Linked DNA regions of Persicimonas caeni. The main gene of each other region encodes a partner of the protein of the gene in region 2 in a complex. Links are inferred from orthologs where the notes say so. Each region holds a gene or a part of one and is shown on either strand. Other genes may lie near its edges. The genes, in order: mfd and uvrA.

The links.
Region 1: the proteins of uvrA (region 2) and mfd are in contact, whole or in part, in a crystal structure (PDB 4DFC), measured with the Escherichia coli proteins. The link is inferred for Persicimonas caeni from one-to-one orthologs.

Annotation. Positions count from the first base shown.
Region 1 is NZ_CP041186.1:3,942,203-3,950,675, forward strand. Bases 1,175-5,299 are described here. They hold mfd (transcription-repair coupling factor), read right to left. Parts: upstream 4,978-5,299; coding sequence 1,375-4,977; downstream 1,175-1,374. Other genes in these bases: FIV42_RS14680 (RCC1 domain-containing protein), read left to right, coding at 1,175-1,304. In the rest of the region: more of FIV42_RS14680, read left to right, coding at 1-1,174; FIV42_RS14690 (hypothetical protein), read left to right, coding at 5,323-5,538; FIV42_RS14695 (Flp family type IVb pilin), read left to right, coding at 5,816-6,004; FIV42_RS14700 (A24 family peptidase), read left to right, coding at 6,188-6,814; glycine oxidase ThiO, read left to right, coding at 6,946-8,064; FIV42_RS14710 (PorV/PorQ family protein), read left to right, coding at 8,145-8,473. UniProt on the Escherichia coli protein: Couples transcription and DNA repair by recognizing RNA polymerase (RNAP) stalled at DNA lesions. Mediates ATP-dependent release of RNAP and its truncated transcript from the DNA, and recruitment of nucleotide excision repair machinery to the damaged site.
Region 2 is NZ_CP041186.1:1,362,950-1,370,707, forward strand. What follows is about bases 1,348-4,757. They hold uvrA (excinuclease ABC subunit UvrA), read left to right. Parts: upstream 1,348-1,659; coding sequence 1,660-4,557; downstream 4,558-4,757. Outside these bases: FIV42_RS31385 (ABC-F family ATP-binding cassette domain-containing protein), read left to right, coding at 253-1,200; FIV42_RS05065 (hypothetical protein), read left to right, coding at 4,774-5,871; FIV42_RS05070 (serine/threonine protein kinase), read right to left, coding at 5,845-7,305; FIV42_RS05075 (serine/threonine protein kinase), read right to left, coding at 7,305-7,758. UniProt on the Escherichia coli protein: The UvrABC repair system catalyzes the recognition and processing of DNA lesions. UvrA is an ATPase and a DNA-binding protein. A damage recognition complex composed of 2 UvrA and 2 UvrB subunits scans DNA for abnormalities.

The DNA.
Region 1 (8,473 bases), 2.6 Mb from region 2 along the record:
ACGCAGACGCCGACACAGAACCCGGCCCCGTCTTCGGCGAAACCGTGAGCGCGGGCACCTACCACTCCTGCGCCATTCTAAACGACGGAGAGCTTCGCTGCTTCGGGTTGGGTGACGTGTGGGGCACCCACGAAGGTCTGTGGGACCTCGACCAGTCGGTCGAGCCCGACGGGGAGTTTGTGCAGGTGAGCAGCGGGACGCTGCATTCGTGCGGCATCAAAGCCGATGGCGCGGTCGAGTGTTGGGGGCATGGGCGCCTGCCGGGTCGCGCGGAGGCGCCGTCGGACTACGACTTCGACCAGGCGGTGCCGCCCGAGGGGACCTTCCTCGCCGTCGACGCCGGGCCCTACGCGACGTGCGGGGTTCGCGACGACCGCACCGTCAAGTGTTGGGGCTGGATGAGCGGGCCGGAGGACCTCGTCGACGGCGAGGCGCGGCAGGTAAGCGTGGGCTACGGCCACATGTGCGCAGTCATGAACAGCGGCGAAGTCGAGTGCGTCGGGTACGGCTCCGATGCCGAGGCTTCCGATGGGCAATACCACTTCGGCCAGGCGGCGCCGCCGGCCGGGGAGTTTGTGCAGGTCAGCGCCGGCCACTTTCACAGCTGCGGCGTAAGGCGTGACGGGACGGTGAGTTGTTGGGGGCTTGGGAGCGACGCGGAGGTTCGCGAACACGATTTCGATCACGATCAGGCGGTCGCGCCCGAAGGACGCTTTCGGTGGGTCGCGGCCGGGCGGGCGCACTCGTGCGGCGTGCGCGAGGATGGCGACGTCGAGTGTTGGGGCTTTGGCGCCGAGCCCGGCCCCGCGGACCTGCGCGACAGGGGGCACGCCGACGCTCGGCAGGGGCCGTTCGTGGAGGTCTCCACTTGGAACTGGCATACATGTGGGCGGCGCGAGAGCGGCGAGGTCGAGTGTTGGGGCAACAACGGCCTCGGGCAGGCAGATCCCGATAGCGAGTACGGCGCCGACGGCTGCGAGCGGGTCGACCACGGCGACTACGGCATCTATGGGTGCAGTCCCCTGTGCCAGACCGGCTGTGGCGAAGGCCAGGCGTGCATCCTGACGTGGACGCACGACGTTGGCTACCTGACGAGGTGTACGTCACCCGGGATCAACGCTCCGGGCGAGATGTGCAGTCCCTCGGCTGGTCTCTGCGAAGCCGGGTCGGGGTGTATCACCGACGGGGGGCTCGAGGGGACGTGCCGTGCGTTTTGTCGCAATGACGGTGATGCCGAGCCGCAGTGTCCGTCTGGTTATCGTTGCACGGGCTCGGTGTCGATTGGGACGTGTCGGCCGAGGTGACGGGGAACGTGCTGTTTTGTCACACCACTAGAAGCGCTGCCTCCAAACGACATCCCTGTTCGCAGCGACATCACACCCCGGCGCGATACGTCAGCAGCTTCTCGACGAACGCGCGGGTCGTCTCCAGCGGGCGGGCCGACTCGTCGGGCTTGAGCGAGTAGATGAGCTTCATCTCGTCGGTGATGCGCAGGCGGCCGCGGGTCTCGTGGATGAAGTCGACGACCTTCTCGGGCGCCAGCGTGGTCGACTCGTCGAGCTCGACGCTGATGGCGCTGGGGCCGGTGTCGAGGCGGCGGGCGCGAAGCTGGCGGCAGGCGGCCTTGACCGCGATGATGTCGCGCAGGTTGCGCACCGGCTCGGGCGGCTGGCCGAAGCGGTCGGCGAGCTCTTCGTAGATGTCGAACAGCTCGTCGCGGTCGCGGGCGAGTGAGAAGCGCTTGTAGAACATGAGCCTGAGCGAGGTCGCGTCGATATAGTCCGACGGGATATACGACTCGACGGGCACGTTGACCTCCGGCTCGATATCCTCCTGGACGTCGTCGCCGCGAAGGTCGTTGATCGTCTCCTCCAACAACTCCGTGTACAGATCCAAACCGACGGCCTGGACGTGGCCAGACTGGTCGTCGCCGAGCAGGCTGCCTGCGCCGCGAATCTCGAGGTCGTAGGTGGCGACCTGGAAGCCGCTGCCGAGTTCGGTGTGCGTCTGGATGACCTCCAGGCGCGCCTGGGCGTCCTTGGGCAGCGTGCGCGTGGGTGGAATCAGCAGGTAGGCGTAGGCGCGCTCGGTGCCGCGGCCGACGCGGCCGCGAAGCTGGTAGAGCTGGCTCAGGCCGAACAGGTCGGCGCGGTTGACGATGATCGTGTTCGCGTTGGGGATATCGAGCCCACTTTCGATGATCGCCGAGCAGACGAGCACGTTCACGTCGCCCTCGATATACGAGAGCATGACGTCCTCGAGCTTCTTCTCGGACATCTGGCCGTGGCCCACCGCAATCCTCGCCTCGGGGACGAGCTCGCCGATGTGGGCGGCCATCTCGTCGATGGTCTTGACGCGGTTGTGCACGAAGAAGACCTGCCCGCCGCGCGAGATCTCGCGCATGACCGCCTCGCGGATGACGCTGTCGCTGAATTTGGCGACGTGGGTCCTGACCGCCAGGCGGTTGTGCGGGGGCGTGGCGATGATCGACAGGTCGCGGATGCCCAGAAGGCTCATCTGCAGTGTGCGCGGGATCGGCGTGGCTGTGAGCGTGAGCACGTCGATGTTGTTGCGCATCTTCTTGATCTTGTCTTTGTGCTTGACCCCGAAGCGCTGCTCCTCGTCGACCACGAGCAGGCCCAGGTTCCGGAACTTGATGTCTTGCGACAAGATCCGGTGGGTGCCGATGAGGATGTCGACCTTGCCCTCTTCGGTGGCCGCGATGATTTCCTTGGCCTCCTTGGAGGTGCGAAAGCGGCTCAGCGCCTCGACGCGCACGCCGAACTCCTCGCAGCGCTCGCGGAAGTTCAGGCGGTGCTGCTCGCACAAAATCGTGGTGGGTACGAGCACGGCGACCTGCTTGCCGTCCATCGCTGCCTTCATCGCCCCGCGGATGGCGACCTCGGTCTTGCCGAAGCCGACGTCGCCGCAGACCAGCCGGTCCATGGGCCGCTTGGAGACCATGTCGGAGAGGGTCTCCTCGATGGCGCGGGCCTGGTCGGGGGTCTCCTCGAAGGGGAAGGCGGCTTCGAACTCGCGGTAGAAGTCGTCGGGCGGGCTGAAGCTGTGGCCCTTGGCCATCTCGCGCTGGGCGTACAACTTGAGCAGGTCGCCGGCGATCGCCTTGATCTGATCTTTGACGCGCTCTTTGGTCTTGTCCCAGCTCGTGCCGCCGAGCTTGTCGAGGCGGATACTATCGACCGCCTTGCCGATATATTTCTGGACGCGCGCCAGCCGGTGGACCGGGATGTAGAGCTTGTCGCCGTCGTCGTACTCGATGTTGAGGAAGTCGTTGCCAATCCCCTCGACCTCGAGGTGGATGAGGCCGTGGTACTTACCGATACCGAAGTCGACGTGGACGACGTGGTCGCCGGGGGTCAGGTCGCGGAAGTGCGAGATCTCGGCGTGTTCGGTGACCGACTTCTTCGAGTGGGTGGCCACGCGTTGGCCGAAGACCTCTTCGCCCGACACCAGGCACAGGCCGAGGTGCTCGGAGCGAAACCCGCCCGACAGGTCGGCCTTGTAGACCTCGATGAGGCCGGCCGGCGGCGGCACCGGCTCGGTGACGTCGATGGGCGGCTCCAGGTCGAGGGCGTCTTCGCCGTAGGTCTTGAGCAGCGAGACGAGCCGGTCGACCTGGCCGGCGGTGCGGCAGGCAAAGCAGATACGCCCGTAGCGACCCTTCCACTGGCCGATATGCTCGACGAGCTTTTTGACGGTCTGCTCGACGCCGCGCTTTTCTTTGCGCAGGCGCACCACGTCGGTGTTCGGGCGGGCGCGAAACTCGAAGGAGTCGTCGTCTTTGGGCAGCCGGAAGGCGAGTTCGCTTTCGACCGGCTGCATCGCCACGCGGCGGATCTCGAGGCGCGTCGAGCGCTTGCGCACCCAGCTGACCATCGAGTTGGCCTGGCGAAAGTAGTCGTGCAGGTCGAAGACGAGTTCGCCCTTTTCGAGGGCGAGTTTGCGCTCTTCGCGCCGGTTTTCGACCAGGCGCTGGGCCTCGTCGAGGAGCGTGTCGGGGTCGACGACGACTACGATGGCGTCGTCGGGCACGTAGTCGAACAGGTCGGCGCACTCGTCGTGCAAGGCGGGCAACAGCGCGTCGATGCCGATGAAGTGCAGGCCGGCCTGCAGGTCGGCGACGACCTCGCGGATCTCACGGCTGGGGAACTGCAGGTCGTTGCCCAGGTCGCGAAGCTTGCGTCGGGCCTGTTCGACCGACGTCTCGTCCAAGATCTCCTGGCGCACCGGAAAGATCTGGCAGTCGAGGCGCTCGTCGACGGTGCGTTGGGTCTCGGCGTTGAACGTGCGGATCTCGGAGATCTCGTCGCCCCAGCGCTCGATGCGCAAGGGGTGGGCCTCCGAAGGGACGTACACGTCGACGATGTCGCCGCGAATGGCGTAGGTGCCCGGATCTTCGACCACCGGCACTTCGGTGTAGCCGCAGTCGGTCAGGTAGACGCGAAGCTCCTCGTTGGCGATCTCGTCGCCCAGCTCGAGGGTGCGCGACATGCGCCCGAGCGAACTTACCGGGATCGTCTTTCGCATCGCCGCCCCAATCGGGGCGACGGTGTAGCGCGGCGGGCGCTCGCCGGTGAGTTTGTGCAGCGTGCTGAGCCGGCGCATCATCAACTTGCGCTCCGGCGAGGCGTTGTGGAACGGGCCGACGTCGAACTCGGGGTAGTGGGCCACCTCGTCGGTAAACGGCGCGTCCTCCTCGATGATCCCGGAGGCGAACAGCTCGAGGTCGGTCGCCACCCGGCGCGCGTCGGCCGGCGCCGGGGTGAGCACCACCAGGGGGCGCTCGAGGCGACGGCTCAGGTCGGCCAACATGCACGCCTTGAGCGAGCCGGTCGCCCCGATGACCTGCAGGTGCGAGTGTCCCGCCTCGATGCGACCGACGAGCTCGGCGATCGGGTAGCGGCTCTCGAAATGCGCCTCGGCGCTCGCGGGAAGCGTTTGTTGTTCGTCGTTCATGAGGAGGGATCGAGTGATCGAGGGACCGAATGATCGAGGTAACTACAACTGCGTCACGGCAACTGCCCAACTACGACGCTGTCAGGGGAGATCTGGACGATTTGGGCAGAAGTGTCAATTGGCAGCCTCATACGAAGGCGTGGGCGCGGCCCAAAATTTCCCGGCGGCGCGAAGCTTGCAGGCTTTCTGGGGCAGAGTAGAAGAGGAGTAGGCAGGCCCAGTGGTGTTGTGGGGACGTCGTTGTTGATCCTGCAAACCGTGTAGGGTATCTTGGCCATGGACACGATCCAACTTAGACAAGGCGAATCGCCCGGAGCTTCGGCGCCGGGAGAAGCCGGCTCGACTATGAAAGAGACCAACAAGCTACAGCGAGTTCGCCAGACAGTGGTCGATGCACTCGACAGCTTCCACCGGGACGACTCCGGTGTGGCGATGACCGAGTACATCATCGTCTTTACGCTGATCAGTTTCGGGGCGACCATCGCCCTGATCGGCACCGCCGCCTATATCAAGGCCTACCGTGACTTCATGGTCTGGTGGCTGGGACACCCGGCGGTGTAGGGATTGGGGTCGCTAGTCCTCAAAGGTGTGACAGCATGTCACACCGCGAGGTGGCGACTCGAATTTCCCCGGCGAAAAACCGGTCCTCGTGGCCGCCGCGCCGGGGAGATGAGCCGAATCCAAACTTTTTTCTAGAGTTGGATCGGAAGTTGCTTCATAACTGAGTGTACTGAGAACAGTCGCCTGCGGAGGCGGCAGATTAGGCAGAACGTCAACGGACACAGAGAGACAGCGCGCTCGCTGGGTCGATATTCACCCCCCTGGAGGAGGTAAGACAATGGAAGCTCTCAAGAACCTGCTGGTCGCATTTCACAACGACGAAGACGGCGCTACCGCTACCGAGTACATCATCCTTCTGATTCTCATCGCTTGCTTCGTCATCGCCATCGTCAAGGTGTTCGGTGAGACGGCCAGCTCGAAGTTCAACGAGGCCGAGAACGCTGTCGACACTCAGGTCACGTTCTGAGTTAGGCTCGTAATCTACGAGCGCCTTCGCAAGGCGACAGAACACGGGCTCGCGTGCCTGTCATGAGCACGGCGAGTCGCGTGAAAGAGTGAGGCCGGGCAGCGCAACTGCGCGCTGCCCGGCCTCGTTTTCTTGTCGCTCCTCCCTTTGATGCGACCGCTCCCCGTTGTATAACCACGAGCCATGAAGACGATCGTCCAATCCGAGCTGTGGGTTCAACTCATCATCTTCGCCCCCTTGGGCGCCTTTCTCGTCACCGCGGCGATCATGGACGCGGTCTCGGCACACAACGACGAGGAGGGCAAAGGGCGCATCCCCAACAAGTTGAGCTACTCGTCGGTGCTGGTGGGGCTGGTCTGCCACACCGCTGCCTTCGGCCTCGACGGCCTGTTGGCCGGACTCCTGGCGGTGGTGGTCACCTTCGTCATCGGCATCTTTCTGGCCGCCCCGGGCTGGCTGGGAGGCGGTGACGTCAAGCTGTTGATGGGCGTGGGCGCATTTATGGGGCTGTCCGGCCTGGGCGAGATTCTCTTCTACGCCGTCTTCGCCGGCTCGGCTCTCGGGCTGGTCAAGGCGCTGTTCACCGGCTACCTCAAAGACATGATCGTGCGTATGTTCCGCTTCCTGCGCGGGCTCTATCGCATGCTCGTCTACAAGACCTCGATGGTGCGCGAAGACCTGGAGACCGACCCGCGCTCGCGCATGCCCTTTGCGGTGCCGATTTTGGCGGGGGCGATTCTGGCGTATACCGAGGCAGTTTATGGCTGGCCGGGGTTGTTGAGTTGGTTTTTGAGGCCGTTTGGGGGGTGAGGGCCTCACCCTCGGTCCCTCTCCACTCCACTTCGTTTCGTGGAAAGGGAGGCCTCTCCTTGGTCCTCTCCTTCCCTTGCTTCGCTGCGGGCGGAGAGGAGAACGCTGCCGAAGAGTCGGGAGTTCTGAGTATGCAAACCACACAAATTGCAGTTGTTGGAGCCGGCATTGCCGGCTTGGGCGTGGGCCTCGAGCTCGTCGAGCGCGGCTTCGAGGTCACCATCTTCGAGCGCGATGAGGTCGGTCGCGGGGCGAGCTGGGCGGCGGCGGGCATGCTCGCGCCGACCGCGGAGGTCACCTTCGAGGAGGAGGCGCTTTTGAGGCTCGGCCAGAAGAGCCTGGCGATGTACCCCGACTTCATCGCGCGCCTCGAAGAAGCCAGCGGCATGGACGTCGACTACCGCGACGAGGGGACCTTGATGGTTGCCCTCGATCGCGATGACGCCGAGGAGCTCCAGCGCGTCCATGATTACCACCGCGAGCTCGGCCTCGAGGTCGATAAATTGAGCGCCGACGAGGCGCGCGAGCTCGAGCCGGGGCTGGTGCCCAACCTGCACTCGGCGCTGTATATCCGCACCGACCACCAGGTCGACCCGCGCCGGATGACCCGCGCGATGGCCAAGGCCTTCGAGCGCGCCGGCGGCACGCTGCACGAGCACACGGCGATTGCGCGCGTCGAGTGTGGCGAGCGCGTCGAAGCCGTGGTGACCGACGCGGGCGAGCGCATCGCCTGCGAGACGCTGCTCGTGGCCGCGGGCGCTTGGACGCGCGGGCTCGAAGGCATCCCCAGAGAGCTCTTGCCGCGCGTGCGCCCGGTGCGTGGGCAGATGCTCTCTATCGACCTGGGCGAGCCGCCACTGTGTGAGCGTGTCATTCGCGCGCCCGACGCCTACCTGGTGCCCAAATCCGACGGCCGGCTCATCGTGGGCGCGACCAGCGAGGAGATGGGCTTCGATCCCCAGTTGACGGCCGGCGGCGTCTTCGAATTGCTGCGCGGGGCGTGGGAGACGCTTCCGGGCATCTACGACCAACACCTGCTCGACATGTGGACGGGTTTTCGCCCGGTGACCCTCGACAACTTGCCGGTGCTCGGCCCCTCCGAGCTCGACGGGTTGTGGTTTGCCACCGGCCACGGCCGAAATGGCATCTTGCTTACCGCAGTCACCGCCGAGTGCCTGGCCGAGGCGATCGCCACCGGCCATACTCCCGACGCGTTGCAGGGCTTTACACCCGCGCGGCTTGCGAGGTAGCCGCCGTGCGAGGTAGTGTGCCGCCGCTGTACCCAGATTCTTTCGACCGCCTTTGCGAGCAAGAGACAGGAGTAGAACCGATGGCGAAGCGAGTGGTAGCGATGTTCGCTGTCGCAGCAACGGTGCTTTGGGCCGGCCAGGTCCAGGCGCAAGAGCAGGCCGAAGCCCCCACCGGCGGGCCCACCTTCACCGAGGGCGTGCGCCCGAGCGGTATGGGCCTGGCGTATACGGGCGTGGCCACCGGGGCCTCGGCGATCTTCCACAACCCGGGCGGCATCGCCAGCCGCATGATGTATCAGGTCGAGGGAACCTACGAGTACAACCCGGCCGGGTCGGTGCTCAACGCCTCCATCGTCGACAGCAAGACCAACCCGGACATCGCCGCCGGCGTGAGCTACAGCTACTTCTT
Region 2 (7,758 bases):
TCCGAGCTGCACTACAAGACGATGGGCGAGCTCGAGGGCGGCCACAAGGTGCGCGTGCTCCTGGCCCAGGCGCTCTTCGGCCAGCCCGACATCCTGCTGCTCGACGAGCCGACGAACCACCTCGACGTGCACACGATCGCCTGGCTCGAGAACTACATCTCGCGCCTGACCACGCTGGTCATCGTGGTCAGCCACGACCGCCACTTTTTGAACAACGTGTGCACCCACATCGCCGACATCGACTTCCGCAAGGTGCAGGTCTACGCCGGCAACTACGACTTCTGGATCCAGGCCAGCGAGCTCGCCTTGCGCCAGCGCCGCGACGCCCAGAAGAAGGCCAGCGACAAGGCCAAAGAGCTGCAGGCGTTCATCGAGCGCTTCTCCTCGAACGCCTCGAAGGCCAAGCAGGCCACCTCGCGCAAAAAGCTGCTCGCCGAGCTCACCCTCGACGACCTGCCCGTGTCGACGCGCAAATACCCGCATATCGTCTTCAAGCCCGAGCGCGAGCCGGGCCGCGTGCTCCTCAACGTCGAGGGTCTCACCAAGACGATCGACGGCGAGAAGATCCTCGACAATGTCAGCTTCTCGTTGCAGCCGGGCGAGCGCGTGGCGTTCGTCGGCCACGACGGCCGCGCCAAGACCGCGCTATTCGACATTTTAGCAGGCGTCAGCGAGCCCGACAGCGGCACGTTCGAGTGGGGCTCGACCATCACCCACGCCTACTTCCCCCGCGAGAACGAGCCCTTCTTCGACGGCGTCGACCTCAACCTCATCGACTGGCTGCGCCAGTACACGATCAACAAGCACGAGGAGGACGTGCGCGGCTTCTTGGGCAAGATGCTGTTCACCGGCGAAGACACCCTCAAGCCGGTCAACGTCCTGTCGGGTGGCGAGCGCGTCCGCTGCATGCTCGCCCGCATGATGCAGGTCGGCGCCAACGCGCTCATCTTCGACGAGCCCACCAACCACCTCGACCTCGAGAGCATCACCGCGCTCAACCGCGCGATGGAGGCCGCCGAGGACCTGGTGATCTTGCTGTCGTCGCACGACCGCGAGCTGGTGAACACCGTCGCCAACCGCATCATCGAGATCGGCCCGCACGGGATGGTCGACCACCTGATGACCTTCGACGAGTACATCGAGAGTGACCGGGTGGCGCAGGAGCGCGTGGAGATTTATGGGGGCGTGGCGGCGCTTTGATTCGGTGCGGGGGGCCTCTCCCTCGATCCCTCTCCTTCCCTTCGCTTTGGGCGAGGATGGGTGGCCTCTCCCTCGATCCCTCTCCTTCCCTTCGCTTCGCTACGGGTGGAGAGGGGGGCCTCTCCTCGGTCCTCTCCTTCCCTCCACTTCGTTACGGGCGGAGAGGAAGACGTCGTTCTATCGGACTCTGTACAAGGTGCGTACTGGCAACATCTTCCTCCCCTGCGCGAAGCAAAGCGTAGCGTAGGGGAGGACCGAGGAGGGGACTCCTCCTCCGCGCAGCGAAGCGAAGTGGAGGAGGACCGAGGAGGAGGCCAAACAAAGCCCCAACACTGAACAAACGTCCCGGCACTTGCCACCACTCCAATCCCCTGAAATACTGCCCCGCCCACGGCGGTTCATTTCGAGCATGATTGTCCGCCGCGCCGAAGTGTTTTCCCTGCAGTATCTCCGGTACATATGACTGCCCAACCCAGCTTTAAAGCGCCCGCTCGCGCCACCCACGGCGAGCGTGTTTTCGACAAAGATGCGATCGTGATCCATGGGGCGCGCGAGCATAACCTGCGCAACCTCGACCTGGCGTTGCCCAAGCGCCGGCTGATCGTGTTCACCGGGCCGAGCGGCTCGGGCAAATCGAGCCTGGCTTTCGACACGGTCTATGCCGAGGGGCGGCGCCGCTACGTCGAGAGCCTGTCGACCTACGCGCGCCAGTTTCTGGGCCAGATCGACAAGCCCGACTTCGACTATATCGCGGGGCTGAGCCCGACGATCTCCATCGAGCAGAAGACGTCGACCAATAACCCGCGCAGTACCGTGGGGACGGTGACCGAGCTGCACGACCACCTGCGCGTGCTCTACGCCAGGCTCGGCCAGCAGTTTTGTCACGAGTGCGACCGCCCGATCACCTCGATGTCCAAAGAGGCGATCATCGGCAGCGTGCTGTCGCTCGACGAGGGCACCAAGTTCATGGTGCTCGCCCCGCTGGTGCGAAACCGCAAGGGTGAGTACCGCGACCTGTTCGAGGAGCTTCGCCAGGACGGGTTCATCCGGGCGCGGATCGACGGCGAAATCGTCGCGCTCGAAGACGTCGAGAAGGTCGCGTTGCACACGCGCCACGACATCGACGTGGTCGTCGACCGGCTCATCGCCAAGCCCGGCAAGCAGCAGCGCATCACCGACTCGGTGGAGCTGGCGCTGTCGACGGCCGGGGGGCGCTGCATCATCGTGACGCCGCCTCAGGGAGACGAAAAGCAAGAGCGCGAGCGCCTCTACAGCACCGAGCGCGCCTGCACCCACTGCAATATCGCGTTCCCCGAGTTGAGCCACCAGAGCTTCTCGTTCAACAGCCCGCTGGGGATGTGCTCCGATTGTCAGGGCATCGGCACGACCGACCAGGTCGCGCCCGACTCGCTGGTCATCGACGGGTCGAAGTCCCTCGCCGAGGGCGCCGTCGAGGCGATTGGGCCCCACCCGGAGAGCGACCGCGGCAAGCGCTTCAAGCACGCCGAGTCGGTCAAAAAGGTCTGGAAGCAGCTCGAGACGAGCGCCAAGGCCCGCAAAATCGACCTCGACCGGCCGTGGAGCGAGCTGACGAGCGACGAGCGCGAGCTCGTGCTCTTCGGGCCCGCCGAAAAGAAAAAGAAGAGCTACAAGGGCTTCGAGGGCGTCGTCGACTTCGTCGCCCACGCCCACAAGAAAGCCCGCAAGAAGAGCACCCGCGAGTTCTTCGGCGAGTTCCAGGAGCCGGCGCCCTGCCCCACCTGCGACGGCACGCGCATGCGCCCCGAGAGCCGGGCGGTGCGCTTCAAGGGCCGCTCGCTCGCCGAGGTCGGCGACATGGGCATCGACGAGGCGCGCGCGTTCTTCGAGGAGGTCGAGCTCGAGGGCCGCGACGCGGTCATCGGCACCGAGCTCATCGAGGAGATCCGCGAGCGCCTGGGGTTTTTGCTCGACGTCGGCCTCGACTACCTGTCGCTCGGCCGCGCCGCGCAGACGCTGTCGGGCGGCGAAGCCCAGCGCATCCGCCTGGCGAGCCAGTTGGGAAGCGAGCTGTCGGGCATCTTGTACGTGCTCGACGAGCCGTCGATCGGCCTGCACGCGCGTGACCACCGACGCCTGCTCGAGACGCTCGAGTCGCTTCGCGACCAGGGCAACTCGGTCATCGTCGTCGAGCACGACCGCGACACGATGGAGCACGCCGACCTGATCGTCGACTTCGGCCCGGGCGCCGGGCGCGTGGGCGGCGATATCGTGGCCATGGGCACGCCCGACGAGATTCTGGAGAGCTCCGAGTCGCTCACCGCCGACTACCTGGCCGGCCGCAAAAAGATCGCCGTGCCCGAAGAGCGCCGCTCGACGGACACGCCGAGCCTGTGGATTCGCGGCGCGCGCCACAACAACTTGAAGGGCATCGACGCGCGCTTTCCCACCGGCACGTTCACCTGCGTGACCGGCGTGTCGGGCGCGGGCAAAAGCTCGCTGGTCAACGAGACGCTCTACCCGGCGATCGCCCGAAACGTCTACTTCAAGCACCGATCGGTGGGCGCCCACGACGAGATCGAGGGCCTCGAGCTCTTCGACAAGGTCATCAAGATCGACCAGTCGCCCATCGGCCGCACCCCGCGCAGCAACCCGGCGACCTACACCAAGGTCTTCGACCATATCCGCGACCTGTTCGCCAACCTGCCCGAGTCGCGCATGTACGGCTTCGACAAGGGCCGGTTCAGCTTCAACGTCAAGGAGGGGCGCTGCGACGAGTGCAAGGGCCAGGGCGTCCAGACCGTCGAGATGAGCTTCTTGGCCGACGTGTACGTCCCGTGCGACGCCTGCCTGGGCCGGCGCTTCGACCCGACGACGCTTCGGGTGAAGTACCGCGGCCACAGCATCAACGACGTGCTCGACATGACGATCGCCGAGGCCGCCGAGGTCTTCGACAAGCACCCCAAGATCTCGCGAATCATGCAGACCTTGCTGGACGTCGGCCTCGACTATATCCAGCTCGGCCAGCCCTCCCCGACCCTGTCGGGCGGCGAAGCCCAGCGCGTCAAGCTGTCGCGCGAGCTGGCCAAGATCGCCACCGGCGACACGCTCTATATCCTCGACGAGCCGTCGACCGGGCTGCACTTCCACGACATCAGCAAGCTCCTGGGCGTGGTCGACCAGCTCGTCGACGCGGGCAACACGGTCGTGATGATCGAGCACAATATCGACATCATCAAATGCGCCGATTACCTCATCGACATCGGCCCCGAGGGCGGCCACGAAGGCGGCCACCTGGTGGCCGCGGGCACGCCCGAAGAGGTCGCCGAGGTCGACGAGAGCTACACCGGCAAGTTTTTGCGTGAGGCGTTGGGGTGAGCCCCGCGACCGCGCCCGAGACCGCGCCCGCGCCCCGTTGTTATTTTTGCAATGAGTTCACCGTTCGAAGCCGCTCCGATTGAACGATATCGATCAATTCGAGCGATATTGCTGCATCGACCGTAAAGCAGATGAACGGCGGGGCGCGGGCGCGGGCGGGGGCGCGGGCGCGGCGAGTCCCGGGCTAATGAATATTGTTTATTGATGGAGCACACCATGACCCACCCACGCCTGCACAACCTCCTCGCCCTCTCCACCGCCTCGCTCGCCCTGCTGGCGAGCGCGTGCGAGACCTCCGGGCCGACGGCCGACGAAGCCAAACCGGCGCAGTCCGCGAAACCCGAACCGCTCACCCAGCCCGACGACGTCGCCGCCGAGCCGTGCGCGGCGAAGATGGAGGCGGTCGCCGAGAAGCTGCGGCCGTTCCGGTTGTCGCGGTCGCTGCCCGACTTCGCCGCGGCCGACGACGAGCTCGTCGCGATGCCCGCGGACATCGGTGAGGCGCTGCTGCCCGACAGCCCCACCTCGGAGCGCTTCGACACGATGACCTTCGTCGAGTTGATGCCCGACGGGCGGGTGCGCCTCGGCGACGCCAAGGCGCCGATCGACGTGGCGAAGCTCGAGGCGCGCCTGGTGTCGCTGCAGCGACGACGCGCTAAAGAGGCGCAGATGCTGCAGCAGTCGGCGCCCGAGCCGATGCAGGCGGTCGTTGTGGCCCGGTCAGACGCCCAGCCGTCGGCGCTCGCCGACGTCATCTTCGCGCTCAACAAGGCGAAGGTCGCCGACATCGCGTTCGCCTACGCCGCCGAGGGCGTCGAGGCCGAGATGCTGCCGGTAGTCACCATCGAGACCGAGCTGGGCGTCGACGCCCAGGTAGAGCGCTACCGGCGCCACCTGCGCGCGTCCGACGCCGAGCGCGACGAGTTGCGCGAACAGGACCGCGCGTTCCACGACAAGGTGTTCGGCGAGCCGTGGAACGCCCAGTGCCACCGCACGTGGACCCTCGCCCTCGCCGGGCGCCTCGACGACGCCGAGGACGTGGTCGACCCGGACGAGACAGCCTGTTGTGCTCAGACCAACTGGAGCGCCGTGCAGTACCTCACCGTCGGCGGCGAGCAGCGCTCGTATGCGTCGTGGCGTGTGGTGTCGGCGAAGATGAGCGGGGTTCAGGCTAACAGCAGCCCCCTGGCGAAGCTGAAGTTGAAGCAGAACCACCCGGTGTTGAAGCTGTCGGCGGGCGACTCGTACCGGGCGTTTTTGCAGAAGGTGGTCGAGGCGGGCGACGAGCTACACGTGTTTGTGTTTGTGCCGTAGCCGCGCATACGCCTCGCGCTGGCTCCCCTCTCCGAATACTTCGACGAGCCACGCCTTGTCGGCGCGCGACAGGTGGGCTTCGACGGGCACCTCGGGTGACCAGGTCAGGGTGCCGTCGCCCACGCCGGGCCGGCCGCGGTCGGCCATCAGCACGAGCCGACGCTGGTCGCCCACACCGTGCTCGACCACGTAGAGGCCGCCGAATTTCTCGCGCGGGATTTTCAGCCCCGCGTTGAGCCCCCGCGGCGCGATCAGCTCGACGTAGTCGGGGGTGAGGGCCAATTTGCGGATGCGGTGTCGGTTGTTGTAGCCGGCGCCGAGCGCGACCGTGACCACCAGCAGGGGGATGGCGAAGGCGAAGAGCGTGAAGAAGATGCCCGGCGCAAAGAAGAGCCCGGCGACGAGCAACGGGACCAGGATGCCGAGCACGATCAGGTTCGTGCGCAGGCTCATGTCGACGCTGAACGTGCGGAAGAGTTCGACCTCCAGGCGCCCCTCCTCGCGCGAGACCGACAGCTTCGATTGGTAGGGAAGCGGCGGCAGGTCGTCGGCCGTGGGCACGAGGCCCGCGCCGGCGTAGCGTTTCAGTTGGCCTCGCTCTTCGACGTCGAAGCGAAGCCGCACCATCGCTTCGCGCGCGGTCTGCAGCCGCTCGGTGGGGTTCGGCTCGAGCAACTCTCCCAAAAAATCGACGAACTCGCCGGTGACCGGCACCACGTCGCGAAACTGCAGGCGCAGTCGTTCGACGGGCAGGTCGGCCGGGTGGCGGTGGGCGAGCAGGTGGACGAGCGTGGCGCCGAGCGAGTAGAGGTCGCTTGCGGGCGTGGCGCGACCGCTGAGCTGCTCGGGGGCGACGTAGCCGGGGCTCCCGACGAGCGTCGAGCCACCCACCGTCGCCTGCACGTGCTCGCCGGCAATGCCGAAGTCGATGAGGGCGACGCGCCCGTCGGGCCTGCGGATCAGATTCGACGGCTTGACGTCGCGGTGAATCACCGGCGGGTCGAGGCTGTGGATATAGTCGAGGACGTTGAGCACCGAACGACACAGCGCCACGGCTTCGGATTGGCGCATGTGGTGGCCGCGTTCGATGAGCTCGAGGAAGCTGTCGCCGGCGATATACTCGCGCACGAGGAAGTAGCGCGTCGCGTTGTCGCCGGCTTGTTGGAACGCATCGATATGTCTGGGGATGGCGTCGTGGTCGAGGCGCTCGAGCAGCCTGGCCTCGCGCTCGAAGAGCTCGACCGCCTTCCAATCGTGCGCCAGGTCGAGGTCGAACTCCTTGACGACGACCTGCTCGCCCGTGCGGTGGTCCACCGCCAAGTACGTATCGCCCTGCCCGCCGCGCCCGAGCACGTCCGACAACTCGTAGCGCCCGTCGAGCATCTCGCCGTCGAGGCGCTCTACCGCGTCCATGTCGAGGGGAGTCTGGGCCATCACGCACCGCCTTCGGAGTTGCCGAGCGAGCGCCCTTCTTTTGAGAGCGCCAGGTAGAGGCGTAAGAACTTACAGAGCCACGCCTGCGTCAGGTTGCCGGGCAACAGAGTCCACGTATGTTCGATGGTCCCTTCGAGGACTTTGATGCGGTCGAATTCGGCGATGACGTCGAAGAGCCGGTCGCGGCGCACGGTGCGCGTGCCGAGCGTGCGGCCGCGCCACCGTCGCACCAAGACGAGCTCGTCACGCGTGATCTCCAGGCGCCCGTCGAACCCGAGCGAGCGCCAAGTCGGCTCGGTCTCGACGACGAGCCTGTCGGCCTCGGCGCGAATCGACAGCGTGTCGGGAAGCCTCCTGGCGAGTGTCGAGCGCCCGCGCACCAAGCGCAGCCGCTCGGCGGGCGACTCGCCGGCGACGAGCGCGTCGTCGCCTTGCTCCGACGTCTTGTCGTAG